One region of the Alicyclobacillus hesperidum subsp. aegles genome, then DNA from elsewhere that is predicted to be linked to it. Evidence: riboswitches for the same ligand, from Rfam matches in the RefSeq annotation. Region 1 holds a riboswitch; each other region holds the start of a gene.
What was found. Region 1 has a riboswitch for cyclic di-AMP ahead of QMF38_RS10900 (betaine/proline/choline family ABC transporter ATP-binding protein). Riboswitches for the same ligand answer to the same signal wherever they lie in the genome.

Region 1 (7,460 bases):
GAACCATGGGCGACAGATCTGTCGCGCTGTGGTATGACAAGCCAGCTGTGGCATGGACGGATGCCTTGCCTATCGGCAATGGCCGCTTGGGCGCAATGGTGTTTGGCGGCATTGAACACGAGCGGATTCATCTCAACGAGGACACGTTGTGGTCCGGCTACCCCCGCGCAGTAGCGGTGCCGCGAAAGGCTGAGGAGACCTTGCGTCAGGTGCGAGAGCTCGTCTTGGCAGGCCGCTATCAAGAGGCCCACGAGGCGAGTAGGGGACTGTCCGGCCCGTATAGCGAATCGTATTTGCCTCTTGGCTGGCTGGAATTGGTGTTTGAGCACGGAGATCTTACGCACGATTACCGGCGTAGCCTCGATTTGCGCACCGCCGTGGCGACGGTTTCCTATCGGATTGGCAGAACGCAGTTTACGCGAGAGATGTTTGTCTCGCATCCAGATGGGGCGATGGTCATTCACTTGACTGCGGATGGACCATTGCCTCTGGCATTCACGCTTTCCATGGGCAGCAAGTTGCGCCATGCCATCGCGGAAATGGCGGGCGATCTCGCGCTCACCGGCCAGGCGCCCATACATGTCACGCCCAGCTACGAAGTCGATGACCATCCTATTCAGTACGCCGCACCTGATGATCCGCGACCGATGCGGTTTGCGGCGCGGATTACTGTCGCTGCATGTGACGGGACGGTCGCTTGGTGCGGGAATGGGCTGCGGATCGAAGGTGCGACGCGAGTGACCTTGCTGCTTGGGGCAGGGACCAACTTTCGCGGCTTTGCACAATGGCCGGATCAGGCACTGGATGTGAGCGCTAACATCGGCCGGCGGCTTGCGGATTTGCGGACGACGCCATTTGCGGAGCTTAAGTCTCGACACGTGGCGGATCACCAAAGGCTGTTTGATCGCGTCGAATTTGTCTTGGCTGATCCACTGCCTGACGAGCACGAAGGCTATCGCGATTTGCCTACTGACCAACTGATTGCGCGCTATGGGGTCCATGACAAGAGGCTCGTCGAACTGTTGTTTCATTATGGGCGCTATTTGCTCATCGCCTCATCGCGGCCGGGCACACAGCCGGCGAATCTACAGGGGATTTGGAACGATGCGACGCGCCCGCCGTGGAGCAGCAACCTCACGTTAAACATCAATGCCGAGATGAACTACTGGCCTGTCGAGGTGTGCAATGTCGGTGAATGCCATGAGCCACTGTTGCGCATGATTGGCGAATTGGCGCAGACAGGCCGTGAAGTGGCGAAACGATATGGGTGCCGCGGTTGGGTGGCACATCATAACACGGACATTTGGCGGATGGCGCATGCCGCCGGGGGAGACGGGCGGGGAGATCCGGCCTGGTCGATGTGGCCGATGGCCGGGCCTTGGCTGTGTGCACATCTTTGGGAGCACTATTTATTCTCGCGCGATCACGCGTTCTTACGAGACGTCGCCTATCCGTTAATGCGCGACGCCGCTTTATTTTGCGTTGATTGGTTGGCATCCGATCCGTCGGGCAGAGGCCTCGCCATTCCGTCGACGTCACCGGAACACCATTTTGTCACACAAGATGGGCAGAAAGGCGCCGTTTCCGCCAGTTCGACCATGGACGTGATGCTTATGCGGGAACTGTTTTCCCACTGCATCGCGGCTGCGTCGACGCTTGGCGTCGATGCCGAGCTCTGCGCTGAGTGGGCCGCATGGCAGGAGCGATTACGGCCCCTTCGCATCGGACGCGACGGCAGACTGCAGGAGTGGATGGAAGACTGGCAGGACGGAGAACCTCAGCACCGCCATCTATCGCATCTATATGCACTCTATCCGGGATATCAGTTGACATGGCCCGATTGCGCGGAGTTACGTGCCGCTGCGCGCAAATCGCTGATCGATCGCGGTGAGGGTGGCACAGGCTGGAGCCTTGCCTGGAAAGTCTGTCTGTTTGCACGCTTGGGAGAGGGCAATGCGGCATGGCGCTTTCTTGGCAAGATGCTGACGTTGGTCGAGGATACCGCGTATGGCGAGGGCGGCGGGGTGTACCGCAATTTGTTTGATGCGCACCCACCTTTTCAGATTGACGGGAATTTTGGCGTGATCGCAGGGATTGCGGAAATGTTGGTGCAATCGCACCGAGGCGAGATACACGTGCTGCCGGCGCTTCCGGATGCGTGGCCGCGCGGGCGCGTGCGCGGATTGCGTTGCCGGGGCGGATATACAATCGACATTGCATGGGAAGGTGGTCGGTGGCACACGGTGGCACTGGACGCGGAGAGATTGGCACGCTGCGTCGTGCGACTTACCGATGCAGATGACGCTGTAGTGACCACGGACGGGGATGGAGAAGTTGCCGTGGACAGAGTCGACGGAACCCTTGCTTTTGCCGTGACGGCGGGGATGCGCTACCACATTCGGCGCAAATCCGAAAGCTGACGGCAGGAGCTGGGTCGCACGTCGCTCCTGCCGCAAGACCTGCCTCAGCCTGGATATGGCTGCAGGGACGATGCCATTTGCAAGGCCGATGTAATGGGTGACGAGGCAGAGCTGGTTGTCTGCACCTGATAAACGTTGCCATTGGCACTCCAGACCAGCGTGACGGTCAAGTCCGTTCCCGAAGGATTGGCGTTATCGACGATGACTCGACCCGTTCCGTCGGGCTTTGGCAGACTCGACGCGGCCAGCTGTGTGACCAGTTTGTCCGCAATCGGCGTCGGCGGTACCGACGTGTTTTCGTTGACGACCTGGCACGTCCAGCTGCCGTTTGTCCAGTGAATGACGGTCGATCCACCGCTTGATGAGAGCGCAGCCGACTGGTTGTTCGGCAGAACGATGCCACTGCCGCCAGACGCGGGCTTGCCGCCTTTAAGCGCGCTTGCGAACGTATTGACGTTCTGGATTGCCGTCTGCGTATTTGCAAAATGGTCGATCTCGTAAGACGCATAGGTTTGCCCGCCCGCTGTGAAGCTCACATGGTACCCGGCCAAAAATTGCGGGCCGTTTGTCGTCGGTACCGTCTCATGGGCGTCGTACGAGGGATTGCCTCCCGACGTCGGTTGAGGCACGAACGTCGGCGCATCCGCGCCTGGGAATCCATTTGTTCCAAGCGAGGTCATCGCCTGTGTGACGATGGACGGGAAATTGCCGGAAACTTTCACGGTGCCCGTCCCGTTGGACGAGTCGTTGTTGCTGCCGCCAGACGACGAGTTGTTGGCAGGACTCTGGCTGCCGCTGTTGGATGTCCCGTTGGTTGTTGTGTTGGATTGGTTAGAGCTCGTGTTGTTCTCCGTTCCGGCCGTATTGTTTGCCCCACTTGCCGAGGGTGACGGCGTGGCCGTATTCGCAGGGCTGGTGGCCGTTTGGCCACCGCATCCTGTCAATACCAGGGCGCTGCCCAAAACGGCGAAGGCGGCAATCGCGACCTTGCGATGTTGTGGCATAGAAAATCCTCCTCGGATAGGGCAGCCTGGGCTGCCGGATGCAGATGTCAAGTAGAGGTCCCATCAGCGTGACCTATGTCAGATTCGACATGGTTTGCTGGATTTCCTGTTTGGGTTTCCCGTTGTTGGGTGTGGCCTACCGGTACTTGCAACTCATTCACGTTGTGGTACACTACTCTCCATACACACTTTCTCCAACCAAATGACATCAAGGGCCGAATCCTGCCGCTGGCAGGAACGGGGGAACCAATTATTGGGGTGAATTGCAGGCGAACGCCCAATTCGTTTGCATAGGCGCCGAGGGTGCCGAATCCGTCAGCTAACCTCGTAGGCGAATAAGTGTGTGTTTGGATCTTCCGCATCAATCATCTTTCTTAATTTCAGCACTCGTGTGACGAAGATCTCCTGCCTGATTGTTCGACAGCTTTGGGGAAGGAGCGGATATGACAAAGGCCATCGAATTTATTTCCGTTTGCAAAGATTTTAGTGGAAAAAGTATCGTTCACGATCTGAACCTGTCCATCGAAAAAGGCAACTTGGTGACGTTGATTGGACCGTCCGGGTGTGGGAAAACAACCACTTTAAAGATGATCAATCGTTTGATTGAGCCCACGAGTGGGACTGTTTCTGTCCATGGCGTCGATATCTCGCGCATAGATCCCGTGGAATTGCGGCGCGAAATTGGCTACGTCATTCAACAGATTGGGCTTTTTCCGCACCTGACCATTGAAGAAAACATCAGCTTGGTGCCTCGCATGAAGGGACAGCGTAAGGATGTGTGCGTAAAGCGGGCGTATGAGCTGTTGGATTTAATGGGGATGGATCCGGCAGTGTTTGCCTCGCGCTATCCGAAGGAACTAAGCGGCGGCCAGCAGCAGCGCGTTGGCGTAGCACGGGCGCTTGCGGCCGACCCAGAGATCATTTTGATGGATGAGCCGTTCAGTGCGTTAGATCCCATCAGTCGCGAACAATTACAAGACGAGATCGCAAAGCTGCAGGCAGAGCTTCAAAAGACGATTGTCTTCGTCACACACGACATGGATGAAGCGTTGAAGATTGCGGACCAAATCGTTCTTATGCAGCACGGGAAGATCATTCAACAAGATGTACCGGAACAGATTTTGCGGCACCCCAAGAACGATTTCGTCCGGCAATTTGTCGGCGAAAAGCGGTTTGCCCAGGCGGCGACGCGGGCGACAATCGAAGATGCCATCGTGCAGGCTGTCACAGTTCGCCCGCATCGGGGCATTGCCGAGTGCATTCAGTTGATGCGGACCAGAAGAGTGAACGGGTTGATTGTGACGGATCGCAGCGGCCGTTATCTTGGGGTCGTCGATGCGATGCGCGTGCTTGGCTCGTTTGCCGACGAAGGCGCGACGGCGGCGACGGTGATGGACGCCAGCGTGCCTGTCATTCAGCCGGGGACGGACGTCGCACACGTGATTGCGCTGTTGCAGGCGGACGGTCACGGATTTTTGCCGGTGGTCGACGGCGAGGAGCGGTTATTGGGCGCCGTAACTCGTGGTAGCGTGCTGAAGCTGATGACACCGACCGGCGGGGAGGTGCATGAGGATGCCGCTTTGGCAAGCGTTTAACAGCAATTGGGGAGCCTTGGGGACGGCGCTTGGCCAGCATATTTACTTAAGCGTCCTTTCCATTCTCATTGCTTCTGCCATTGCCATTCCGCTTGGCGTCTACATCACGGGGCATCCCCGCTTGGCGAATGTGGCGCTCACGGTGGTGTCCATCATTCAAACGATTCCGAGCCTTGCGTTGCTCGGCTTTATGGTGCCGTTGTTCGGCATTGGTACGGTGCCGGCCGTGATCGCGCTCGTACTTTATGCTCTGCTGCCGATTGTTCGAAACACGTACACAGGGATCATGGAAGTGGATCAGAGTCTGATAGAGGCGGCAAGAGGCATGGGCATGACGAAGTGGCAAACGCTCTTTCGCGTTCAGTTGCCGCTTGCGCGCAACGTCATGATGGCGGGGCTGCGCACCGCCACGGTGTTGACGATTGGCGTGGCGACGTTGGCGACGTTTATCGGCGCTGGCGGCCTCGGCGATTTAATCATGCGGGGCGTCAACATGATCGATCCGCCATTGATTCTGGTTGGGGCGATTCCGGCAGCGTTGCTTGCCATCGTGTTCGATCAACTGTTGCACTGGATTGATCGGCGAATGACGCCAAGAGGGCTGAGATGAAGAGACGGGTTTATCTGCTAGGGAGGTAGTGGTTTGCGTAGATTTGGGCGTTACGGAAGGTCGCTACTTGGGTTTTTCTCAGGGCGTCGCCAGCTGCGAACCGCCAGTTATTCCGCCATTTCGTTGGCGCTGATCGCAGCCGTTACAGGTTGTGGAACGGGCGGGGCCAGTAACAGCAACACGATTGTCATCGGCGGCAAAAACTTTACGGAACAGCTCATTATGGCGAATGTCTTGAAGTTGTTGATCCAACACGACGATCCGAAACTGCACGTGGTCATGAAAGACAACTTGGATACGAATGTGCTGTGGAACGCAATGAAAAATGGCGATGTCGATGCGTATGTCGAATACACAGGAACAGGTCTGGTCAACATCCTGCACGACAAAGTAACCCAGGATCCAAACAAGGCTTATGACGAAGTGAAGCAGCAGTTTGAGCAGAAGTATCATATCACCTGGTTAAAACCGATTGGATTTAACGACACCTATGCGATGGTGATGCGCGCAAGCGAAGCGAAACGCCTCGGCATTTCAACGCTCTCCCAACTTGCGGCCAAGTCCCCGTCGCTGACGCTCGGTTCGGAGCAGAACTTCGTCAGCCGCGCCGACGGCTTGCCTGGATTGGAAAAGGTGTATGACGCTCACTTTAAATCGGTGAAGACCATGGAGGTTGGGCTGAAATACGAAGCCCTGATCGACAAAAAGGTGGATGTCGTCGATGGCTATTCGACGGATCCGGAAATCCCTGAGTATCATCTGACAGTGTTACAAGACAATCGGCACTTTTTCCCGCCTTATTACGCGGTCCCTATCGTTCGAGACAGTACGCTAAAGGCGCATCCCGAACTGCGAGGCATCTTGAACAAACTGGCAGGGACGCTAGACGACAGCCAGATGCAGCAGCTCAACGCCGAAGTGGATGTCGACAAAAAGTCGCCATCTGAGGTGGCGAAAGAATGGCTCACCGCGAAAGGCCTGATTTAAAGTTCATCGTCACGAATGTAAACGAAGCCCGCCTGCGCGCGGGCTTCTTCGTGCACTCTGGTGGCTATTTGCACAACGATGCTCTTGCGGGGTGACAGCTTATATGCAGATGTGGAAAACAGTTCAACATTTTGTGGCGACACATGTCATGGGTGCAGAACACATATCCTGGGATGCTTTGCGGATTGTTGCCCTGCTGATTGGGGCAAAAGTTTTCATCCACGTATCTTGTAAGGTTTTGCGCAAAATCATTTATTCGCGAAATAAGTTGGACGAGCGTCGGCAACATACGTTGAATTCGCTTTTTACCAACATCGTTCGCTACTCGGTGTACTTTATCCTATTGCTCACCATCCTTCCCATTGTGGGCGTGCACATTGAGGCGCTTCTCGCCGGAGCGGGCGTTGCTGGCATTGCTATTGCCTTTGGCGCGCAAAGCTTGCTGAAGGACTTTTTTAACGGGCTCTTCATCTTGTTTGAGGATCAGTATGGCGTCGGTGACTATGTGACGATTAATGGGCTGACCGGCCAGGTCAAATCCATCGGTTTGCGCATCACGGTGCTCAAAATATGGACAGGCGAGGTGGTGGTGATACCCAATGGGCAAATCACGCAGGTTGTGAACTGTTCCAAGGAGAATTCCATTGCCGTGATCGATGTGAATGTGGGATACAACGCGGATGCAGATCTGGCCATCTCCATCGTGCGCGATGTCATGGAACAACTCCGGAAAACGCAAAGCAATATCGTGGGAAGTATCGATGTCCTTGGCATGAATGCGCTCAACGACTCCAATTACACGATCCGCGCGACGGCCGAGTGTGAGCCGTACACGCAGTGGAGC
Region 2 (7,460 bases), on a different contig from region 1:
GAGAGGTTCTACATGCTCGTTCAGCGATCCAAATATCATGCCTTGATAACTTTCAACCCGTGGGATCTTCCGCAATGACCATTGACTGCGATCCATCTCCTCGCCGTAGACTTTATTTCCTGCGACAATGCCGGTGAGTTCCCCCGCAAGATTGAACGTCCAGCCGTGGTACGGACAGGTGAAGGCTTTTTTGTTTCCAAAGTCGGCTGTACACAGTTTCGTACCGCGGTGTGTGCAGGAATTGAGGTAAGCTTGCACTTTGCCTTCTGCATCACGAACCAACAAGACGGGATCATGCGCAATCCAGCGTGTGACATAGTCCCCCGGACGTGCGACCTCAGATTCGTGCCCGAGGAAATTCCACGTCCTTGCGAAAATGCGCTCGAGCTCTACCTGAAACACATCCGGATCGGTAAACGCCCATTGTGGCAACAATCCGCGCTGCACTTTCGCACGCACGTTTTCGAGAAGCGATCGGTCAAGTTTGCCATACTTCATATCCTTCACCACCCATTGTAAGCGTTATTAAACGGAAGGCATCGATGCATTGGCCTGGTTTCCCCCGCGACGAGTCTGACCGACTTTACGTGGCGCTGTTTCACGAACGCCAAAGCCAATCAAGAAAACGAGGAACGATCCCGCTGCTGCAATGAACATCGGCATTGTCAATCCGAAATGATCGGCTGCGACGCCCGCAAGCGTAGGCACGACAGTACCACCAAAAATTTCGCCAATCATCATCATCAATCCGATGGTCGATGCCGCAAACACGGCCGGCACAGACTCACTGGGAATGATGGACATCACGACAGGAGAAAAGCCTTGACCGATGGCAAGCACGAACAGAAGGACAATCAGCACGCCGATTCCCGTGTGCACCTCCGCAAGCACGAGTGGCGCCAATGTCGCTAAGAGGCCAGAGGCGATCAATGCGGGTTTGCGGCCGATGCGATCGGAGATGAATGGGACGACAAATCCCCAAATCCATGATCCGAAGCCGAATGCACTCATGGCCCAGCTCATTTGTGTCGTGCTGATGTGGTCAACCTCGGTCATCAGTACAGGGGCAAAGGTCGCAAATGTAATCAACCATGTGATAAAACCAATAGAACAAATCAGGCACAGCCACGTGTTCCGATTGCGGAAGATCACCTTGTAGTCGGACCAGCGCAACCGATGCACTTCTGCCTGTGTATCTTCATACCGAATTTGCGGTTCACGCATGTATTTCGCCACTATCAGCGTGAGAATAAGTGCCGGGATCGCCAATAGATAAAAGGCGACACGCCAATTGAACGCATTGGCCAATCCGACGACGACGAGCGGCGCGATCGCGCTGCCAAGTAAACCACTGGCGCTTTGCACAAAGCCGATGTTAAAGCCCTGTCGACTTGGCGTCGAGACGGATTTGACCGCTGTTGCGCCGATGGGAAACACAGGTCCCTCGGAGAGCCCCATCAGGGCGCGGACGAAAAACATCGCCAAAAACGACCCCACGACGCCCGATAGCACAGATGTCAGGGCAAAAATAACCATGAAGATGACGAGAATAGGTTTGCGATGGCCGATGAGATCGGAATAGCTTGAGAAAAACCACGCAGATACGCCCCAGCAAACGGACAACGCAGAAGCGAACATACCTATTTGCGCGTTATTCAAATGCAGCGCGGGAATAATAAAAGGCTCAAGAAACGTAATGCTCTGGCGGTCCATAAAGACAAGACCGAAGGCAAAAAACATCATCACAATAATGCCATTCTGATACGTCCAGAAAGACGATTTGGACTTCATGGTCCATCCCCCTTCGCGTACTCCCGTAAAAACGGGATGAGTGCCTGGTGAAAGGCATCAGGCTGTTCCTTTACACAGTCGTGGCCGCAAGGTAGGACGACCATATGTGCGGCAGGTAAGGCCTGATACATTTCCTTGCCAAATTCGACGCTATTGACCAAATCAAACTCCCCCCAGACGATGAGCGTCGGTGCCTTGATGTATCGCAATCTTCGGCGGAGATTATATCGGGCTCGGTGTATCGGATGTGTCATGTGCCGCATGATGAGCGTGTACGCAGCCACTGCATCGGGCCGTTCGACACGCGCGAGCCATCTTTCTACGGCCTCGTTGATTTCGCTCTCACGCATCTGCCCGATTCCCCGGGCATACTGCACAAGCTCCTCACGAGTAGGCACCTGCACCTGTTTCATCATGTGCGGCGTGGAAGTGGACATGCCACCATTCGCCACCAATGTAAGCGTGCGAACTCGCTCTGGGCTCTCATAGGCGAGCAGGGCCGCGACCCAACCGCCCATCGAGTGACCCACGATGTGAGCAGATGTAAGTCCCAGCGCATCCTGCAGTTCTCGCACGAAATCGACAAGGTATGCGAACGAATATTCGACAAACAGCCTCTCCCCATCGCCCCACCCCATCAGATCGGGCGCATACACGTGAAACTGTGCGGAGAGTGCTTGAATCGTGGAAATCCAATAATCCCCTCCTTCCCAAAATCGAACACCGTGCAATAGCACCACGGGGTCCCCCGATCCGGCCTCCCAAACGACTGTCTTGCCGTGACTCAGCTCAACAGTCCTCCGCTCAATGGTACGGATGTCATTCATGTAACCATGTCACCTCTTATCTCCAGATGGCAAACGTCATACCCACACCCGTACCGGCTGGTGAGCGATAGCCAGACACATATTCGAGATACTCAAGCTGCAGGTGTTCAACGGCTCCTGCGGCCGCGATCCAATTCAGAATTTCACCCGAAGCCCCCTCCAGCCGATCCCTGGGAAGCGCTTTCAAAATGCTTGCATCTTTATTTTGGAGTCCCCGGATGACCAGTTCATCCAAAGATTCATCCAACTTGAAATGACTCAAGCCTCCCGATCCGATCACGGCCACGCGCAGATCGGCATCCCATGATTCGATTGCCCTCCGCAGCGCCTGCCCGAACTCATAACAACGCGCCGGAGTCGGTTGATTCGGTTGAAAGAAGCAGTTAATAAAGACCGGTACCATTGGGATGTCTTGTGGCACCAACCTCCGTTTCACAAACGTGTACGCGTGTCCCAAAGACCGATCTCGCAGTTGCGTCCTGCTTTGTGCAACGTCAAACCCTTCTTCCGTCATGCGCAGCAAGATGTGCTTGCCCAAGTTGCTTTCGGTCCGGTAGCGCACAGGCTCATCCGTCGTGTGCCAGGCCCAGATCACAGGGCGAAGAGAAGGATGTAAGTCTTCCAAACGGTGTGGTAAATCGACGATTTCGTCTCCCCAGTACACGGCGAACGCCGGCTTCACCTCGTCCCAAAACAGTTCCTCTTGGTCGTCTCCGATGACGACGATGACATCAGGGCTTACTTGTGCAATCACCGTTTGTAAGTGGTCGATTGCCATTTGGCACTGCTCGTACTTACGTTGCCAAACCTCCGGCCGAAGTTGTGGTGCCAGGACGTTCGCGTACTGTAGCTCCCGCTGTTCATACTGTGTGTCCGGATTTTCGCGATCCCGCTGGGCATGCAAGGGCCACACCTCGGACGGACTACTTACTTGCGGGCTATGGGAGGAACCAACACCTAAGACGATTTTCGCCATCTTTAAACCTCCTGCGCGATGACCGCGATGATTTCTAGTTGAACGCGTGCACCCCGTCGCAACGGCCCGCAAATCGCGTGTCGTGCCGGTCTGGATGCCGGGTCAGGAAACATCTTGACCCACTCCTCATTGACCAGGGCTCGCATGTCGTCATCATCGACGTAGACCGTCATCTTGATGATGTCATCGGGCCTGCCTCCAGCATTGCGCATAAAGGCGGCGACGTTTTGAAACGCCAACTCCACCTGTCGCGACGGGTCGGGCGGAATTTGTTTTGTCGCGGGATCGACACCGGCAATCGCTGAGGAAAAAACGAATGGCCCTATCCTGGCCCCTTGCGGGATCGGCGTCTGACCGTGCGTAACACCTTCGATTTCAATACTTGTGCGCCGCATATACGAACACCCCCTAAGAACGAATCCACCTGTCACATGCTCCCTTGCCCCCAATCTATGCCCGTTTCGATCACGATATGAACCGACAATATTGTCAACAATCATCTATTAGCGTGAGTAGATTGCCAATTGCACCATTGATCTCATAAGGAATTGGGTTTACCGCCGTGATAACCTTTTACGTACAACTCACAAAAACAGCCGAATCCTGAATTTCAGGTACGGGGGACTGCAATACATGGGGTGAATCGCCATCCGGCACAGCCGGGGCGTAGGGACTGTTCTTCCACCGAACCCGTCAACTAACCTCGGAGGCTTTAGGAGGAATTTGATGTTCAAGAAGGCAATCTCCACCGTCGCTGCAACCATAACCACGCTCGCACTGGGATCGACGATAGCTATGGCAAGTGTAAATCTGCCGCCAGGGGTTTCGATCGATCACAACATTCGTCCGTTGGCCAGCGAAAACGCCTCGTATCAGGTAAAAACCAACGCTGTTCTCAGAGTGGCAGAAAGCAAACTTGGTACCCCGTACATTTGGGGGCATAACGAAGACCGAGGGCAATACGGGTTTGATTGTTCCAACTTTGTCGAGTACGTGTACCATCATGCGCTTGGCTATAAGTTCACCACGTCGTCCCGCATGCAGTATTACGAAGTGGGAATCAGGGAACCCAAGTCAAACTTGCAACCAGGCGATCTGCTCATTTTCGAGTATGGTAAACACGTTGGCATTTACGCAGGCAATGGCGAAATGATTCAGTGCGGCGGAGGGCTCGGAAAGGTTGGCTTCCTGAGCGTCAAACCGGGATCGTATTGGGGCAACCACCTTACAGCTGTAAGGAAAATGTACTAATCTACGAATCCCATGTTTCCCGCAAAGGGCTGCAGGTATCGACTGCCTGCAGCCCTTTGCCTTTTGGCTCGCGAATGTACTTTTGCGATGTATGTTTCGCCGCCTGCGATACATATTACAGACATGAACAGTTACCACTTATCTGGCTTTTGCATTGCGGCGGTTGTGAGTACATCGTTATGGTGGGGCGAAGCGCCGGCTACCGCAGGTGACTGCGTGCGACCCCACCATGTGTACCAGCGGACAGATATGTCCACACAGCCAAGTGCCATCACCGTGTTTGGCCGTGATTATGACATCCGCAAATATCGCAAGGAAAGCGATCTTTTTACGATCACGGCATACAACTTGGATCGCATTTCGACGGGTAAAGATCCCGGGGATCCTGGCTTTGGCATCACCGCAACCGGCACTTTTGCGAAAACGGGCCGAACGGTTGCCGTCGATCCTACTGTGATTCCGTATGGAAGCCTACTGTACATTGAGGGGGTGGGCTGGCGCATCGCCGAGGATACCGGCGGCGCCATTCGCGGACGTCACATCGACGTGCTGATGCCATCTAGGAGAAATGCCTTGCAGTTTGGAGTGAAGCAGTGCAAGGTCACGGTCTATATCCCGGACAATCTCACAGACGTGTGATTCACGCTGTGAGCCTGAGCCGTATCACTTGATGTATGCACGGATCGCATCGATAAAGGGGGAAAACTGGTTTGCGTAACGCACGACTGCTTGGCGAATCTCGGTCGGTGTGACCTGTGCGTGATCGCGAAGCAACTTCGTGCGTAGGTCGAAGATGCCCGTGAACGAATCGAACCATTGTGCGTCGACAACCTGTTCTTCGACCAAGACCTTCACAATGTCGGCGTAGCCGCCGGGGTCGCGCATGACCAAAGCATCGATGATAAGGGACGAGATGTCTGTCACGTACTCGACGCTTGTATGCAATGCGCGCTCGGCGGCAAGGCGCCAAGTCAAATCTTGCTCCCAAGCGTCACTTTGCTGGGATAGCGTCTGCAACCACGCTACTCGTTCGGAAAGCCCCGCTAACCACGTCTCAATCTGTTCCTTGTGAGCATCGGTGAGGAACATCCGACATCCTCCTTTCTAACCATCTCTGACGCGCAATGGGGAATAAATTCGAAAACATGTCGTCCTTCATCACTGGACTCACGGTGTCGTCCATTCTCACATCTGCGGGATTGATGGCTGGTCGTGGTATCCACACGTCCACAATTTCAGAACCCTGAGGTCTTGCAGCTACGTCGTAAACATCGGCTGTATACACCCACTTGAAGCCTTTTGTGCCTGTTGGCAATACAATGGTATATTCGGCCAGCCATGCGAGATGTTCCAATTTGAGCCCAGCCTCTTCCCAAGCCTCGCGGTGGGCCGCCTGCTCCGGCGTCTCGCCCGGCTCCACTTTGCCGCCGGGTAACTCCCAACCGCGTAGGGGATGGCGAACCCAGACGAGACTGTCAAAAGCAAATGCGAAAACGATGACCGAATGCGGAGGGTGAGCTGCCCTACGCTCAATATCCGTATGCAGATGGCGAGCAGGTTGCCAAGCGCTCGAATGCACCGCATTCACCACCATTTCCCAAAGGCAATTCCAATCGCGAGACCCAAGAAAGCCCCGACGATGATTTCGCTCGGTTCATGACCTAAGATCTCCTTAAGGCGCTCTCCTTCCTCTTGAACGGTTGCAGCCGACTCCCCACGTTGAGAAAATTCCATTGCAATTCGATTGAGAAGCACTGCGTGCTCGCCGGCATGTCGACGAATGCCACCGGCGTCGTACAACACGATGGCGGCAAAGACAACCGCAGTCGCAAAGACCGGGGATGAGGGACCCACGACAAACCACAAAGCGCTCGCCAACGCGACAACGCCGGCAGCATGTGAACTTGGCATGCCGCCCGCGTCCAGTAGCTTATGTATATCCCAGGCGCGCGTCGTAAGATAATGAATGGGAACTTTCAATATCTGTGTAAAGACGATGGCACAGATAGCCGCCATCAGCGCAGTATTGGCCCACAGCCCCAATAGGAAGTGCGGAACGTCTGACATCAACAGCGGCCCTCCTTGATAGGCAGGGCGCCGAACAACGGCGCCCGCTTGTACCCACCATCACTTTACCATTCTTGAATTTCCTTGACCACACTTTTGTCGAGTGCCTTGACAAGAGCCGTGATCAATTGGATAGCCTGGAAGTAGTCGTCCTCGTGCACAATGGCGTTGTGGCTGTGAATGTACCGTGTCGCAAAGCCGATGTTGACACTTGGGACGCCAATGCCGTGTAAGTGGAACGCCCCCGCGTCTGTTCCACCCCCACTCATGCTCTCCACTTGCACCGGGATCTTCTCCGTCGCCGCCGTATCGAGCACAAAATCGCGGAATCGGTTATTTGGAATCATCGAACCGTCGTAGATCATCAACAAAGGACCCTTGCCCGCATCGGCCAATTGCCCCCGTTGGTCACCATCAATGCCCGGTGTATCGCCAGCGATACCGACATCCACCGAGATCGCAATATCTGGATTGACCAGGTGCGCCAACGTGCGAGCACCGCGCAGGCCCACTTCTTCCTGCACAGTTGCACCTGCATAAAGCGTATT
Region 3 (7,460 bases), on a different contig from region 1:
ACTGGCCCGGAGGGCAAAGTTGTCAAGCGCCTTTTAATTGAACAGCTGACGGACATCCGAAAGGAGTACTACATAGGGCTAGTTCTGGATCGCGCGCAAGGGCGGATCGTGATGATGGCGTCCCAAGAAGGCGGGGTCGAGATCGAAGAGGTTGCAGCACAGCACCCTGAGAAGATTTTCCGCGAAACGATTGATCCGGCGACGGGATTAAATCCATTCCAAGCCAACAATCTGGCGTATAAGCTCGAGTTGCCGCCAACGGCTGTCCGCAAGGCGGTTCAATTTATGATGGGCCTTTATAACGCTTTTGTTGCCAAGGATTGTTCCGTGGCGGAGATCAATCCGCTCGTCTTGACCGGCGAAGGTGACATTCTTGCGCTGGACGCCAAATTGAACTTTGATGATAACGCGTTGTATCGCCATCCTGATATCGTGGCTCTGCGCGATGAGGACGAGGAAGATCCAAAGGAAATTGAAGCTTCCAAGTACGGCCTCAGCTACATCGCGCTCGATGGAAACATCGGTTGCATGGTCAATGGAGCCGGCCTTGCGATGGCGACGATGGACACTATCAAATACTATGGCGGGGCTCCGGCTAACTTCCTGGACGTCGGTGGTGGCGCGAGCGAAGAAAAGGTGACGGCCGCATTTAAGATCATCCTTTCCGATCCGAAAGTACAAGGAATTCTCGTCAACATTTTCGGTGGCATCATGAAGTGCGACGTCATTGCGAATGGTGTGGTTGCGGCAGCCAAGCAGGTCGGATTGGACAAACCGTTGGTCGTGCGATTGGAAGGTACGAACGTTGAACAGGGCAAGGCGATTCTCAACGAATCAGGTCTTTCCATCGTGGCGGCCGATTCGCTGGCCGATGCGGCGCAGAAGATCGTCGCGCTTGTGTAAGGAGGGAATTCCATCATGAGCATCTTGGTAAATAAAGATACGCGTGTTATTACTCAGGGCATTACCGGCTCGGCAGGCTTGTTTCACACGCAACAGGCTTTGGCCTACGGCACGAATGTCGTCGGCGGTACGACACCTGGTAAGGGCGGTACCACGGTAGAGGGGCTGCCGGTCTTTAATACAGTCGAGGAAGCAGTTCGTGAAACTGGTGCAAACGCGTCCGTCATCTATGTACCACCCGCGTTTGCGGCCGATGCAATCATGGAAGCGGTCGCCGCTGAACTTGACCTCGTCATCTGCATCACCGAAGGTATCCCAGTGTTGGATATGGTGAAGGTCAAGCGGTTCATGGAAGGAAAGCACACGCGGCTCATCGGGCCAAACTGTCCTGGTGTGATTACACCTGGTGAATGCAAAATCGGTATTATGCCAGGGTACATTCATACGCCAGGGAAGGTTGGCGTGGTCTCGCGTTCTGGTACCTTGACCTACGAAGCTGTATACCAATTGACGGTTCGCGGTATTGGCCAGTCTACTGCTGTTGGTATCGGTGGCGATCCGGTGAATGGGACCAATTTCGTCGACGTGTTAAAAATGTTTAATGATGATCCGAACACTGAAGCGGTCATCATGATTGGCGAGATTGGTGGTACAGCAGAAGAAGAGGCGGCGGAATGGATCCGGCAGAACATGAAAAAGCCCGTAGTTGGCTTTATCGCAGGTGCGACGGCGCCTCCTGGCCGGCGCATGGGGCATGCTGGTGCCATTGTCTCGGGCGGATCGGGTACGGCTGAATCCAAGATCGAGAAAATGAAAGAGTGCGGTATTCGCGTTGCACCGACGCCGTCGGAAATGGGCTCCACACTCTATACGTTGTTAGAGGAACGCGGGTTGTTGGAAGTCTGCAAAACCCATTAACGAAGTGCGACAAAAAGCCATCCGAGCGATATGCCTCGGGTGGCTTTTTTACGATCTGCAATCGACGCTTTCCATGTCGAATTCGACAATAAAGCTACGTCGATGACGGGAAGGTGTGGGTACTTGTGACGGAACGGGAACTGCGACTCTTCTGGGCGCTCTGCCCAGGATTGGCACCAGCCACATGGCGACGAATGCTACACGTGTTTGGCTCGGCTATATCATTTTCAAACGCGGATGAATCGGACTGGACCGAGTCTGTACGGTTGCATGCGCAAACCGTGCACCGCATGGTAGCATGGCGGGAATCGTCCCCCAACATCAGTATGTTGGAGAGTCGTCTCAGTGAACAGAACATTTCGTGTATCGTGCGCGGCGATGCAATTTATCCACAAAACCTTGAAGCTTTGTTTGATCCGCCCGAGGTGTTGTTTGCGCGGGGCAATGTTGATTTGCTCAGTTCTCTTGTGTCCGTCGCTGTGGTTGGGACGCGGCGCGCCACAGCTTATGGAGTGACCGCCACCAAGTGGATCGCAACGACGGTGGCGGAAGCCCGAGGCATAGTCGTTTCCGGTATGGCGTTGGGGATCGATGCCATTGGACATGAAGCAGCCCTTGCGGCAGGTGGAGCGACTGTCGCCGTTCTCGGTTCCGGCGTGGACGTGTGCTATCCACCATCTCATGCGAGACTTTATGCCGAGATTGGTGAGCGGGGACTACTTCTGAGCGAATATGCTCCAGGCTCCTTGGTACGTAAGCACCATTTTCCGGAGCGCAACCGCATCATTGCGGGTATATCCAATAGCACTGTCGTAGTACAAGCCGGCGAGCGTAGCGGCGCACTTGGCACGGCGGCCGTCGCACTTGATATTGGCCGCGATGTCTACGTCGTGCCGGGGCCCATCACCTCCCGCGCCAGTCGCGGATCGAACCAATTGTTATTCGACGGAGCCATCCCGCTGGTCGATCCGGCAATATTGCTTCAGGACCAATTTGGCATTGGAGACGCTACGACAACCGTGCGCAAACAAGTGCCAAAACATATAGCCCAAGTGTACGATAGGCTGGCTGAGGACGGTCCGCTTCGGGCGGGAGAATTGGCACTCTTATTGTCAATGCCCCCTGGGCACATCTATGCCACATTATTGGAACTTGAGGTGGAGCACCTGGTTGAAAAGCTGCCCGACGGTAGGTACCAGGTGATATTGTAAAATAGGATTCATTATGTATCCGTGTAAAAGAATCCCTTGTCTAAGCTGAAGACTTGCATATCACCCTAGCTTCATGGGGGTGATCGCAGTGTTCGGTCTCGATACGGCGCGTACTTGGATTCAGAGAAGCATACGATTGTGCAGCGTGTGTTTGACTTGTATGAGCGTTGCAATTGTACCTGCGCATTGCGTATACGGTGCGGAATTCGGCGACCGAGATCGAGTTTCGGTCACTCCACATGTGCTTACGATTGGCGACACTGATCCGCGTGTGTATTGGTTACATGAGCGGTTGGCCGAACTAGGGTATTTGCCCTTTACCTTTCATGATTTGGTCCCGACGGACAGATTGTATCGTGCAGGCTGGGGCTCGCCAAATATCGGGAGATTTACGTGGAAGTACGCAAACGTACCGGATACCTTACGGGAGCTATGGGACCCGTGTCGCTATAACGAGTTGACCCGAGGTGCAGTCATGACTTTTGAAATGGACCATGGCCTGCGGCCGGATGGATTTGCGGGCCCAGCCGTGTTTCGGGCTATTGCGCTCTCTTCGACGTGTGTCATCGGCACGTTCCGCCCGTATCGGTATGTATATGTCAAGCAGTCGATCCCGCAGACAGTTCGCGTATGGGAAAACGGATCCTGGATCTTCTCGGCCCCGTGTAGTACCGGCGTCGATGCAGCACCTACGCACGCAGGCACGCATGTGATTTACCTACGCAATCGGGAGCAAAGCATGGACGGTGTTGGACCAAGCGGGAAACCGTATCATGTCGACCATGTACCGTATGTAAGCTTTTTCTATCAGGGTGAAGCGCTGCATGGCCTTCCCAGATCTCGGTACGGTATCCCGCAAAGTGCGGGATGTGTGGAATTGGCCATTCACGACGCGAAACGGTTATGGGAGTTAACGGATTATGGCACGTTGGTAACGGTTGGTGATCCGCAAGAACAACACTAACATCCATCAAGTCACCATATATATCATGTGATGTAATACTTTTTATCTTACATACGCTATGTCCTTGCTGTTATACTCTTCGTCGTCAAATACTAAGCCGAGTCTCCAGATTGATTATCTGGGGTACGGGGGACTTCTTGGTTGTATGACCTTGGGGTGAATCGCCATCTGCGACGGGTGTCTCGTCACCCGAACCCGACAACTAACCCCGGAGGCAGAACGAGAGGATTTGGGCAGATTGCGTAAAAAACATTGGTTACTCGCAGCAGCGACGATGTGTCTGACCAGTGGATTCGGTGTTTCGACCGCGATGGCCGCGACCGTCAAGGTCGCACCAGGGCAATCGCTGTGGTCAATTGCTCATCGTGCTGGTATTTCTGTGCAAAGTATTGAAGCAGCGAATCCTGGTATGGATCCGATGAATCTACAGGTGGGTGCTACCGTGCAAGTTCCGAGCCCCACAGCGTACGTGGTCAAGCCAGGGGATACTTTGTTTACGGTTGGTCGACGTTATGGAGTCACTCTTAGTGCCATGCTGGCTGCGAATCCACAAGTCAATCCGCAAAATTTGCAAATCGGTTCGACGATCCGCGTTCCGATCACATCCGCTCAGACTACTCCTACGACAAATGGCACCAGACAAGCAAATCAGGCAGTCAATGCCCATGTTGCCGCACCCACATCCGATACTACAAGCAACTTATATTGGCTTGAACACGTGATTAACGCTGAAGCAGGCGGGGAATCTCTGCAAGCGCAAATTGCGGTAGGCGATGTCATTATGCATCGTATCGCAGCGGGTGGGTACGGGAACACGGTTCAGCAGGTCGTGTTCCAAGTGAGCAACGGCCACTACCAGTTTACGAGCGTTGCAAACGGATATATTTACACAGCACCAAACAGCTCCAGCATTACAGCAGCAGAGGACGTTCTACAAAAAGGACAAGACCTGGTTCCCGGTGCGCTGGTCTTTTACAATCCGGCCGAAACGCCAGCGGGCAGTTGGGTACGTCAGCAACCGGTGATTCGTCAGATTGGGAATTTGGTTTTTGCAAAGTGATACGTACATTTATTAGGGTGGAACACACTGATGTTTCCACCCTATTGAAGTTTTTGACCTGCTTTTGAAAGATCGACGTCGTTTGGCGACGCGATTGCTTGTCGAGCCATCTGTAGTATGCCCGCTAAACTGTGGGCACCTGCGATGAATCGTGCTGGATGACAAAACGTAGCGTCTGTGGTCCCACATGCCTCGGCGAGCTCCGCTCCTTCTTTTCCTGCCCAAGAGGCAGGAAGGGGCTTTCTCGCCTCGAAGCTGCGAGGGCTTTTCGGTACGACCTGTAGGCGATACTGTCCGGTTTTGTCTGGAAACACAACGTACAATACATTTGCCTGTGTGTCCAATTCCATTAAAGTCTCTGTCCATGGGCAGAACCTCGGAAGGACCATAAGAGCTGGCTCCGTTCGAGCTTGAAATGCTGTTTTGACAATCTCTACCGCATCGATTCGGCTAATTTCGTGACGTATGTAATTGTCGAGAATGACAGTCGCAAAGCGGACAGCACGTTCGAATGCCTCGTTTTCATCATCGGCCGCATTCCATGGCGGGTTGAAGGATCCTACTAATTCTGAAATGCCCTTAATACGGGTGTCTCTGTCGAGGTCTATGCCGTTGTCAATGGCGTCAATCGCTTGAATAAGTTTTTCATCAATATGTGTGTGCACGATGTTGCGGTTTCCCTCATCTTCGACACCGAAGCGCGAAATCAACGCAGCACCAAAGTCCCTCCAGATTAGCCCAGCGGATGCAAAGGGTAAACCATTTGCACGGTATACTTTGTCAACTGTGTGATGGTCATACGGTGAGCCGTTTACGTCGACAACAATATCACAGGTAGCGAGCGCTTGAGGTGAACGCGAGCGTACGACCTCCGCATCCGGATACAGTTGACGCAGAATTGCGACGGCGAACACTTCGTCCGCGTGAAATTTCCCGTGATGGGTGCCAATTTTCATTGCTGTTGACCACCTTTCGCTCATGCATCCAACACGGATGACACCGCGCATATGACTTCACGTTAACATCAATCGCTCGGCTGTACAACTGTTGTCCTGGTGTGTTCCGGACTCACCGCTCGCATTATAAATAATAGAAGAAATTCGACACGATTCACGATGGAAAACCGGTTGCAAATCGCGCAATATAAAAGTGGCCTTGTTTGCAAAGATTTTTGTTCCGGTGATAATATGGGTTGAACTAAGGAACGGCACTGCCAAGGCGTACGACGAACAGGAGGATATGCTGTGGCGGATTATTTGGTTATCGTCGAGTCGCCGGCCAAGGCAAAGACGATTGGTAAATATTTAGGAAGTCGATATACGGTTAAAGCCTCCATGGGACACGTACGGGATTTGCCTAAGTCGCAGTTGGGCGTCGATGTGGATCATGGATTTGAACCCAAATATATTACAATTCGCGGTAAAGGTGATGTGATCAAGACACTCCGCAACGCGAGTAAGAAGGTCAAAAAGGTGTTTCTCGCAGCCGACCCTGACCGTGAAGGGGAAGCCATCGCGTGGCATCTACAACACATCCTCGACTTGAATCCTGACGAAGACTGCCGCGTCGTGTTTCATGAAATCACAAAGGACGCCGTGCAGCAGGCTTTTAAACATCCTCGCAAAATTAACATGGACCTGGTAAACGCCCAGCAGACGCGACGGATCTTGGATCGCCTTGTCGGTTATCAGTTAAGTCCTTTACTGTGGCGTAAAGTCAAAAAAGGTTTGTCTGCAGGCCGTGTACAGTCGGTTGCCGTGCGCTTGATTGTCGATCGTGAAAATGAAATTCGGAAGTTTCAGCCGGAGGAATATTGGACCGTTGATGCCATCGCGAATGTGGGATCCAAAAAATTGATTTCGCGGTTCTATGGCTATGATCAAGAAAAGACGAGCCTACCCAATGAAGATGCTGTAAAAGAACTGTTGCGGCGCATGGACAATCAGGCATTGACTGTTCGTCGCGTCAAAAAGTCCGAACGTCGTCGCAATCCGGCCGCGCCGTTTACCACGAGCAGTTTGCAGCAGGAGGCCGCGCGGAAGTTGGGGTTTCGAGCGTATAAGACCATGTCGGTCGCACAACAGTTGTACGAGGGTCTTGATATCCCCGGTGAGGGAACCGTGGGTCTTATCACGTATATGCGTACTGACTCGACGCGTATTGCAGCGTCCGCACAAGAAGAGGCGAGAGCGTTTATTCAGGCGGAATATGGAGTGGATTATGTACCAGATAAACCGCGCCAATATGCCAAAAATGAAGATGCTCAAGATGCGCATGAGGGTATCCGTCCGACGTCTGTACATCGCCATCCGGACAAATTAAAGGATCACCTTTCGCGAGACCAGTATCGGCTTTATAAGTTAATTTGGGAACGTTTTATTGCGAGCCAGATGGCGTCTGCCAT
Region 4 (7,460 bases), on a different contig from region 1:
AAGCACTCGCGATGTTGGATGATTCGTCATCTCCCATCCTGCCCTTCATTGATGCAAATGCAGTGCGTGCACTTGCGCAGATCAGCAAGCAGCCGTCCGAGCATCGTCCATGGTTCGGTCAAATTATGGGTACGGCTCAGATGTTCCACTATCTGTATGAGGTTAACGAGTGGCTTCAACGTTACAACGTGCGTGTCAAATGACGGATTGCATACCTCCTTCGATTCGGCAGATGCTATGCCCTGAAGGGGGTTGACCGCCGTGATCCACGACTGGATTTGGGGTGTTGCATTTCTTGTTGGGCTTGGCGCCGTGTGGGCGTATGTCGACCTTCGCTTCCGCCGTCAGGACTAAACCGTCACCGTCCGCATAGCGGCAAAAAGCTGCCCGAAAATCAACGGAATCGTTGATCTGGGCAGCCTTTTGCATTTATAAGCGCGGATCGTCGATACGGGCCTCCTGAAGCACTTTTTCCCGTGCCCGCATGAAATGATCCCAATAAATCATGGCAGCCCCAGTCGCCACCACGATGCAAAACGAGATGATCATCCACATGACCGTATCAGTGTCGACATCCTGAAACCAAGTGGCCATCTCCGCACCCATCTACACACCGCCCTTCGGCATTTTGGCGTTAGTATCTGCCGAGTCGGGCGGATCGAATACGGCTTTTTATGGGCTTACGAAGCCTGCGTTGCGTATGAGCTCCAACCGGTACACATACTCGCAGAGAAACTCCACCGCTTCCAAGTGCCGGCGCGCCGCGTCTGGGGTATCGCCGAATGCATACACGCCATGCGCACGAACGAGTACGGCAGGCACGTCGGGCTTTGCCGCATCCGCGACAGCTTGGCCGAGTTGGTGCAGATCCGCCCAGTTCGGGACAATCGGTATCCGCACAGAAGCATCTTCCTCCCAGTGCCCGAGCGCCTTGAGCAATTCGTGATGCGCAATTTCGACATATCCTTGCCGGGCGAACAGTTCGCTAATCAGATTGTTATACACCGTATGTACGTGCAGGATGCTGCCACATGACAGTTTGTCATACAAAGCAACATGGACGGTCGTCTCGGCAGATGGCCTGTATGAGGTCTCGCCTTGCACCCGCATGTCGGCGTCGACTAGTAACACATCCCGTTCGGTCAGGCGTTGCTTGTCCGCACCGCTGCGCGTAATCGCAAACAGGAGCGGATCGCGTTCGACCAGAATTGAGAGATTCCCGCTGGTGGCAGGCAACCAACCCTTGTCAGAGGCGAAGCGCGCAAGTTCGATCACGCCCTGTGCCTGTTCACTGAATGTATGCATGAAGTGAAGCCTCCTTGTCGTCGATAGCTGCTACGATATCGTCGAACGTTGTAAAAGGCAGATGTGGAATGCCCCGCTCCTCTACCAATGCCAAAAGTTGCGCCCGCGCAAACACGAAGTCTGCCATTTGTGCCGCTTTAAAGTCTGTCACGCCATCCCCGATGACGATCACGCTGTCCCCTGGCTGGACAAGTTGCCGAATTACGCTCGGCTTACACAGTCCGCAACCACCCTCGCAAGCTGGATCACAAGGGTGCGACCACTGCACATGTAGCCGTCGGCCACTTGTATCGAGGTGGTTACAATAGATATCCACAGTCCCTGTGGAGAATTTGTGGATAACCGGCAACACGAAAAAGTCGAATCCGCCGCTAACTACGGACAGCTTCCACCCAAGTTGTGCACAGGTGTGGATGAATTGTGGAAAACCGTGCCGAACTCGTGTGTGATCCTGTGCAAACCGGGTAACCTCGTCATACTGATCCGAAGGAATCAGCTGGAACATCGCTTCGACGCCATCCTTCACGGTTCGTCGACCTTGCTTGACTGCCTCGATGATGGGCTGGCTTTCCTCAGGCACAAATCTTTCCATAATCGTAGTAATCATGTCGCGTTCTGAAATCGTTCCGTCAAAATCGCAAATTACGCGAACCGTCACGCCCGCACCCCCCACTTTGCAATGGCAGCGGCTAAAGCCGGCTTATCCTCAGCGGCATCTTGGAGTGGTACGCCCTCTTGTACAGCCGCGATCGCGTCAAAGAACGCCTGTCCACCCATGCTGGCGCCACCTGGATGGCCATGAATGCCACCGCCTGCATTGAGAATGAGGTCAATGCCAAAGTCCCGGTACAACTGCGGAACGAGTCCCGGGTAAATCCCTGCAGATGGTGCTGGTAGAACCTTGCGATGGACGCCGTCCTTACGCAGGTGCCCAAGTAACCGATCCGTGGCCTCGCCACCCAATGTCACGCTGCCATACATGGACGGGAAAATGCCCATGTCAGCCCCCGCCAATCGCATGAGTTGACCCAGCACGATATCTGCGGCGATACCGTAATTCGGCGACCCGTAGAGGGCGCCGGATACCGCCGGATGTGCAAGAATTGGTACAGAAACGTCGGGATCGCGAGCGAGATCGGCGAGGACGTCAAATCCGTAGGCAACGACGTTAAACAGGATGGCACCGGCGCCAAGGTCGGCCAGGCGTTTTGCCTTCTCGCGCAGCTGGTGCACAGGTCCCGTCAGGTTGACCGCATACGCCGTTTCCCGCCCGGTCTGTACTGCAATTTGACGCGCCTTCTCGCGATACGCCACAACGCGCTCGGCCGCCGTCGCATGTGCCTCACTGAAGAAAATCTCGTCGTCCTTGACGAGGTCGACGCCACCCGATGCTTGCTCGCCAAACTGGGCGACCAGTTCTTCCAGCGTAAGGCCCGCACAAGCTTTGAAAATACTCATCACGAACGGCCGCCCGAATACGCCATAGCGTTCGCGAACGCCGTTGACGCCGAATTTCGGCCCTGGATAGACACGCTCCCACGCTTCGGGCAAGGACAACCTCTCTAAGCGAATTTCGCCGTCCATCGAAAGCTTGCCAAACACAGTTGTCAGCAGAGACGCGAAGGTCGTGTCAAGATTCGCAACAGGGTAAGCAATATCGATTTCAGCAATCACATCGCCTGCTTCTGCCGCATCGACAACGCGAATGCCTTGTACCTGTCCACAATGAGCTGCCACCTGCTCCTTACGCAACGACGGCAGATCTGTCCACGTGCCAATTGTCAGCCCAATGGCGATACCCTCCGCACGGGCTGCAAGCCGATTTTCGCGATCGCGCAACCGATATGTGGCCACGATATAGCGCGAATCGCGATGCATATCTGTACTGGTAACATCGTTCATCTATGTACACCCCGTTCATCCAATCCACTCGTGTCAACCAAATTATCCACAAGGCTGTTGATGGCCCATTCGTCATTATACACAAGCGTTATGTTCATAGCACAGCACTTCTCCACAGCACACTGTGGATAACTGGGGATGAATTGTGGATAAAACCTGTGAGTATTGTGGACAAGTTCATTTGCAACCATGCAATATTTGCGTTAACGTAATAAGAGCAACGTTTGTTGCCACGCTGAATTCCCGAATGGGGAAGCGGGGGACCCATACCTGGGGTGAAACGCATTTGTCGCGTGGGGCGCCTTTCAGCCCTAACCCGTCAGCTAACCTCGCAAGCGTCATGAAAGGAGTGCTGTGCCCATGTTGTATACTGCAAGTCCCTTCTGTGTTGTCCTGCTCAAACCTTTCCACGAATCTTCAGCTGCAGATCCACCATCCAATCCCTGATCTTAAAGCCAAGCACTGTACGCCAACGCAAGGGTTCGCTTTTGGGCGCCCCATCGCCACGGGAAGATGCATACCTTTATATTTCGTGCCCAGAAAATTTCACGCCCAAAAATCTGAACACCAAGCGAAGCTGTTCATTTGCACGCGCTTGGGCTTCCCGTTGACATCTCTGTTGCCAAAAGAAGAAAGGGGATGGATGGTTTGTCTGCAAAAACCACCAACGTGGTAGAAGACGCGAAGTTTAGTCCGTTTCACCTAAAACTGACGATTTACTCTTCCGGCGGCCCATTTCTCGACGGATACATTCTCAGCATCATCGCGATCGCCCTGACCCAAATCACGCCCCAATTGCATTTGAATGCAATGTGGAGCGGTTTGATTGGCGCATCTGCGTTGATAGGCATCTTTATTGGCGGATTTCTCGGCTATGTGACCGACAAATTTGGCCGCCAATTGATGTATACCATCGACTTCATCTTGCTCATCGTCGCTTCCGTACTGCAGTTTTTCGTTCATAACGCCTGGGAGTTATTTGCCTTGCGCATCGTCCTTGGCATTTCCGTCGGTGCTGATTACCCGATTGCGACATCCCTGTTGACTGAATTTGCCCCGCGCCGCCATCGCGGTATGATGCTCGGCGTGACGTTGGTGGCATATTACGTGGGTTCGACGGTCGCCTATCTGGTGGGCCAGTGGATGCTCGCCATCGGCCCGGAGGCTTGGCGCTGGATCTTGGCTAGCAGTGCGGTTCCTGCCGTCATCTTGGTTCTCTTACGCATGGGTACACCTGAATCGCCGCGCTGGTTGCTGCAACAGGGGCGTAAGGATGAGGCCCTGCAGGTCTTACGGTCGGTATATGGACCGGAAGCCTCCTTGGCGGATATCGAGGTACCCGCAGAAAGCAAAGGCCGCACCAGTTACCTGAAGCTGTTCTCGCGTGCATACGTCAAACGAACTCTATACGTCGGCCTGTTCTACATGGCGGCCGTAGCACCGCTGTTCGCGATGCTGACGTTCGGCCCCGAAATGCTTACGTCCTACCACCTGTTCACGGGTGCATCAGGCTACGGCGCTGCCATCATCAGCGCATTGTTTCTCATTGGCTGTATTCCGGCTCTCTTTCTGGTCAACCGTTGGGGGCGGCGACGCCTTATCATCATCGCTTTCGCCGGGATGACTGTCGGCATTGCCCTTTTGGGCTTCTTCCCAAGCGGGCCACTGGCCATCATTCTATTGGGCTTTATCTTGTACGCGCTATTCTCAGGTGGCCCGAACGTGATGGAATGGCTTGCGCCTAACGAACTGTTTCCAACAGAGGTACGCGGCACCGCGGTCGGTATTACAACGTGTATCAGCCGGTTTGGCGCAGTATTCGGAACCTACTTGTTCCCCTGGGGTCTGTCGCGCTTTGGCATCGGACCCACGATGCTCGTTGGAGCGCTCGTGACCCTGGGCGGTCTCGTCGTCTGTATCCTGCTTGCACCGGAAACCACACAACAAACGCTCAACGAAGCCAGCGTTGCCGAGGTGGCGAGATCGCATCGACACAGCACAGCAGGGGCCAGACAATCGCAATCGGTTCGTCACATCTCGCGATAATCTGCAGATAGACAAACGTCTACACCAAATTTAAGATAGCGTTAGGTATGGGTGGCCCATCGGCCACCCTTGGTACTTGAAGGAGGAATGGTCGATGGCGGTCATCCGCATTCGTGACACTGGCACAGAGATCCGCGGCGAAGATGAAGTGCGTACGTTTCTCACCGCGAACGACGTGTACTACGATCACTGGGATGTCGAGGCAAAAATGCCTGCCCACCTGCAAAACAAGTTTGTCTTGACCGATGCAGAAAAGGACGAAATTCTCGCGGCCCTCAACGAAGACATCCAGGCGCTTAGTCAGAAACGAGGGTACGTCAAATGGGACGTAATTGCCCTGTCAGACAGCACGCCGAATATTGAAGACATGTTAAAGAAGTTTGAGCAGGTGCACACGCACACGGAGGATGAAGTGCGTGCCATCGCGGCTGGCAGCGGCATTTTCGTGATCAAAGGCAAGGATGGATACTTTGACGTCGTCCTGCAAGCAGGCGATGTGATCTCGGTGCCGGAAGGCAATCCGCACTTTTTCACATTGACAGACGAACGAAAAGTGGTCGCTGTACGACTGTTTATCGATCCCGCCGGCTGGGTTGCACACCCTTATGCCGATCCCGCTTTTCAGCAAGCGTGAGTATCCTTTATAAGAAGCAAAAAGCGACGGCCGAGATGGGCCGCCGCTTTTTGTTTTTCAGACGTCAGCAGGTTGCCGTTGCAACCGGAGCTGCCGGAACGAACAGGAAGAAGAGCACAAAGATGATGAGGAACACAACCGCCCAACGCGTATACCCACCGAAAACACCGTACATATATCGTCATCCTCCTTTGTCATGGTGGATTCGATATACGATATGTAAGCCGCTGGGCGGCGCCAAGGGCATTCGCCCGGTAGCCCGTATTTTGGGCGGATCGCCATCGGAGTAACTTACCTCAGTTCACACCAATGCCATACCATAATAACGAAACGATCTCCTCCGCGATGGTGTTCACATCGGCAGCAGCACCTAGCCTTTGCATGTGCCCCTTGCCAATGACCAACAGCGACAAATATGTGCGGGCGATGAACTCCGGGGATGCTTGGCGAATGCCACCTGCGTGCATCTCTTCTTCAAATGCACTGGCCAAGGCCTCCAGCAAACGCTCCTCTGCCAAGCGCAATTCCGCCAACTGTTCCGTCGACAATACGTCTTCACTGCCGCGCATAATAAAATTCATGTCCAAGGTGACGTCGATGCTTAGGCGAATACGGGTAAGCCTTTCGAGACGAGCATACAGCGGCTCTGAACTCTCAAGAATGGCAACGGTCCGCTGCCGCGAAATCTCCATAACATATAGCAACGAGCGCAGAAACAGTTCCGCTTTGGATGCATAGTAATAGTACAATACGGCCTTCGTCACTTCAGCCTGCCGCGCAACCTCACTCATGCTGACACTGTCAAAGCCAGATTTCATAAAGCATTTCGCGGCAACCTGCAGTATCCGGTCGGCAGTAGGCACATCCACCGAATCTGCCGGTGGTCGCCCAGGACGCCGTGACCGTGATTCCTCTTTTCGCACGCCACAGCCCTCCTATCCAACAGCCGTCCGATTCGCATACACATCAGTATAGCATGCCCAAAGCACACTCTGTGGTTAGCGCCATATAGACAGACAAATTAACCTTCCGGTATATTTAATTTCGGATCGATATCCTAGTTGCAAGGAGAGGATGTGTGTGGAAGGAATGGAGCACGCAAGTTACCTAGGTGTACTTGCTAAATGGACCACTGGACGAAGAAGCAAGTGGCTTACGCTTTTCATATGGATTTTCTGCACAGTGGTGGCGTCGTTGGCATTCCCAGCGGCAAACCGAGTAGAAAGCAACAATGCTTCCTATTTGCCAAATTCCGCGCCCAGTGTGCAAGCAGAACAACGGATAGAGAAGAATTTCCCTGCATCAACCGGGACACCGGCACTGGTGGTGTGGTATGACAGCCAAGGGCTCACAAACAAAGATATCGAAATCATCAAAAGCGTTTCCGAGAGGCTCGAGAGTCATCCGGTTGCTTCGCAGATCGCAGTACCGCCTCTTGCCTCCATGCCAGCAGCTGCCCTCGCGCCATGGATGTCTAAGGACAAAACGACTCTCGTATTACCGATCACGCTCAAAAGCAGCGCTACACAAGCGCAATTGCATCAAGCTGTGGTACAGATTCAACACGTTGTGG

Region 2: another riboswitch for cyclic di-AMP. It lies ahead of QMF38_RS00725 (C40 family peptidase); the one in region 1 lies ahead of QMF38_RS10900 (betaine/proline/choline family ABC transporter ATP-binding protein).
Region 3: another riboswitch for cyclic di-AMP. It lies ahead of QMF38_RS02930 (LysM peptidoglycan-binding domain-containing protein); the one in region 1 lies ahead of QMF38_RS10900 (betaine/proline/choline family ABC transporter ATP-binding protein).
Region 4: another riboswitch for cyclic di-AMP. It lies ahead of QMF38_RS12780 (MFS transporter); the one in region 1 lies ahead of QMF38_RS10900 (betaine/proline/choline family ABC transporter ATP-binding protein).

Annotation. Positions count from the first base shown of each region.
Region 1 covers NZ_BSBJ01000049.1:249,508-256,967, forward strand. Annotated here, with positions in the region: gene QMF38_RS10890 (glycoside hydrolase family 95 protein) at 6-2,420, shown strand; gene QMF38_RS10895 (hypothetical protein) at 2,465-3,424, opposite strand; cyclic di-AMP (ydaO/yuaA leader) riboswitch at 3,628-3,773, shown strand; gene QMF38_RS10900 (betaine/proline/choline family ABC transporter ATP-binding protein) at 3,868-5,019, shown strand; gene QMF38_RS10905 (ABC transporter permease) at 4,997-5,629, shown strand; gene QMF38_RS10910 (ABC transporter substrate-binding protein) at 5,663-6,616, shown strand; gene QMF38_RS10915 (hypothetical protein) at 6,589-6,711, shown strand; gene QMF38_RS10920 (mechanosensitive ion channel family protein) at 6,720-7,460, shown strand, end outside.
Region 2 covers NZ_BSBJ01000001.1:130,220-137,679, reverse strand. Annotated here, with positions in the region: gene QMF38_RS00750 (aromatic ring-hydroxylating oxygenase subunit alpha) at 1-498, opposite strand, end outside; gene QMF38_RS00745 (MFS transporter) at 526-1,791, opposite strand; gene QMF38_RS00740 (alpha/beta fold hydrolase) at 1,788-2,618, opposite strand; gene QMF38_RS00735 (DODA-type extradiol aromatic ring-opening family dioxygenase) at 2,635-3,594, opposite strand; gene QMF38_RS00730 (RidA family protein) at 3,597-3,989, opposite strand; cyclic di-AMP (ydaO/yuaA leader) riboswitch at 4,179-4,321, shown strand; gene QMF38_RS00725 (C40 family peptidase) at 4,321-4,845, shown strand; gene QMF38_RS00720 (3D domain-containing protein) at 5,062-5,484, shown strand; gene QMF38_RS00715 (DUF86 domain-containing protein) at 5,509-5,934, opposite strand; gene QMF38_RS00710 (NUDIX domain-containing protein) at 5,900-6,424, opposite strand; gene QMF38_RS00705 (divergent PAP2 family protein) at 6,430-6,912, opposite strand; gene QMF38_RS00700 (M42 family metallopeptidase) at 6,978-7,460, opposite strand, start outside.
Region 3 covers NZ_BSBJ01000005.1:23,398-30,857, forward strand. Annotated here, with positions in the region: gene sucC (ADP-forming succinate--CoA ligase subunit beta) at 1-903, shown strand, start outside; gene sucD (succinate--CoA ligase subunit alpha) at 919-1,821, shown strand; gene dprA (DNA-processing protein DprA) at 1,947-3,032, shown strand; gene QMF38_RS02925 (L,D-transpeptidase) at 3,193-3,996, shown strand; cyclic di-AMP (ydaO/yuaA leader) riboswitch at 4,082-4,227, shown strand; gene QMF38_RS02930 (LysM peptidoglycan-binding domain-containing protein) at 4,235-5,056, shown strand; gene QMF38_RS02935 (MYG1 family protein) at 5,098-6,012, opposite strand; gene topA (type I DNA topoisomerase) at 6,301-7,460, shown strand, end outside.
Region 4 covers NZ_BSBJ01000070.1:73,489-80,948, forward strand. Annotated here, with positions in the region: gene asnB (asparagine synthase (glutamine-hydrolyzing)) at 1-203, shown strand, start outside; gene QMF38_RS12760 (hypothetical protein) at 430-606, opposite strand; gene mtnB (methylthioribulose 1-phosphate dehydratase) at 673-1,305, opposite strand; gene QMF38_RS12770 (MtnX-like HAD-IB family phosphatase) at 1,289-1,963, opposite strand; gene QMF38_RS12775 (2,3-diketo-5-methylthiopentyl-1-phosphate enolase) at 1,960-3,207, opposite strand; cyclic di-AMP (ydaO/yuaA leader) riboswitch at 3,431-3,559, shown strand; gene QMF38_RS12780 (MFS transporter) at 3,847-5,253, shown strand; gene QMF38_RS12785 (1,2-dihydroxy-3-keto-5-methylthiopentene dioxygenase) at 5,348-5,887, shown strand; gene QMF38_RS12790 (TetR/AcrR family transcriptional regulator) at 6,184-6,810, opposite strand; gene QMF38_RS12795 (MMPL family transporter) at 6,962-7,460, shown strand, end outside.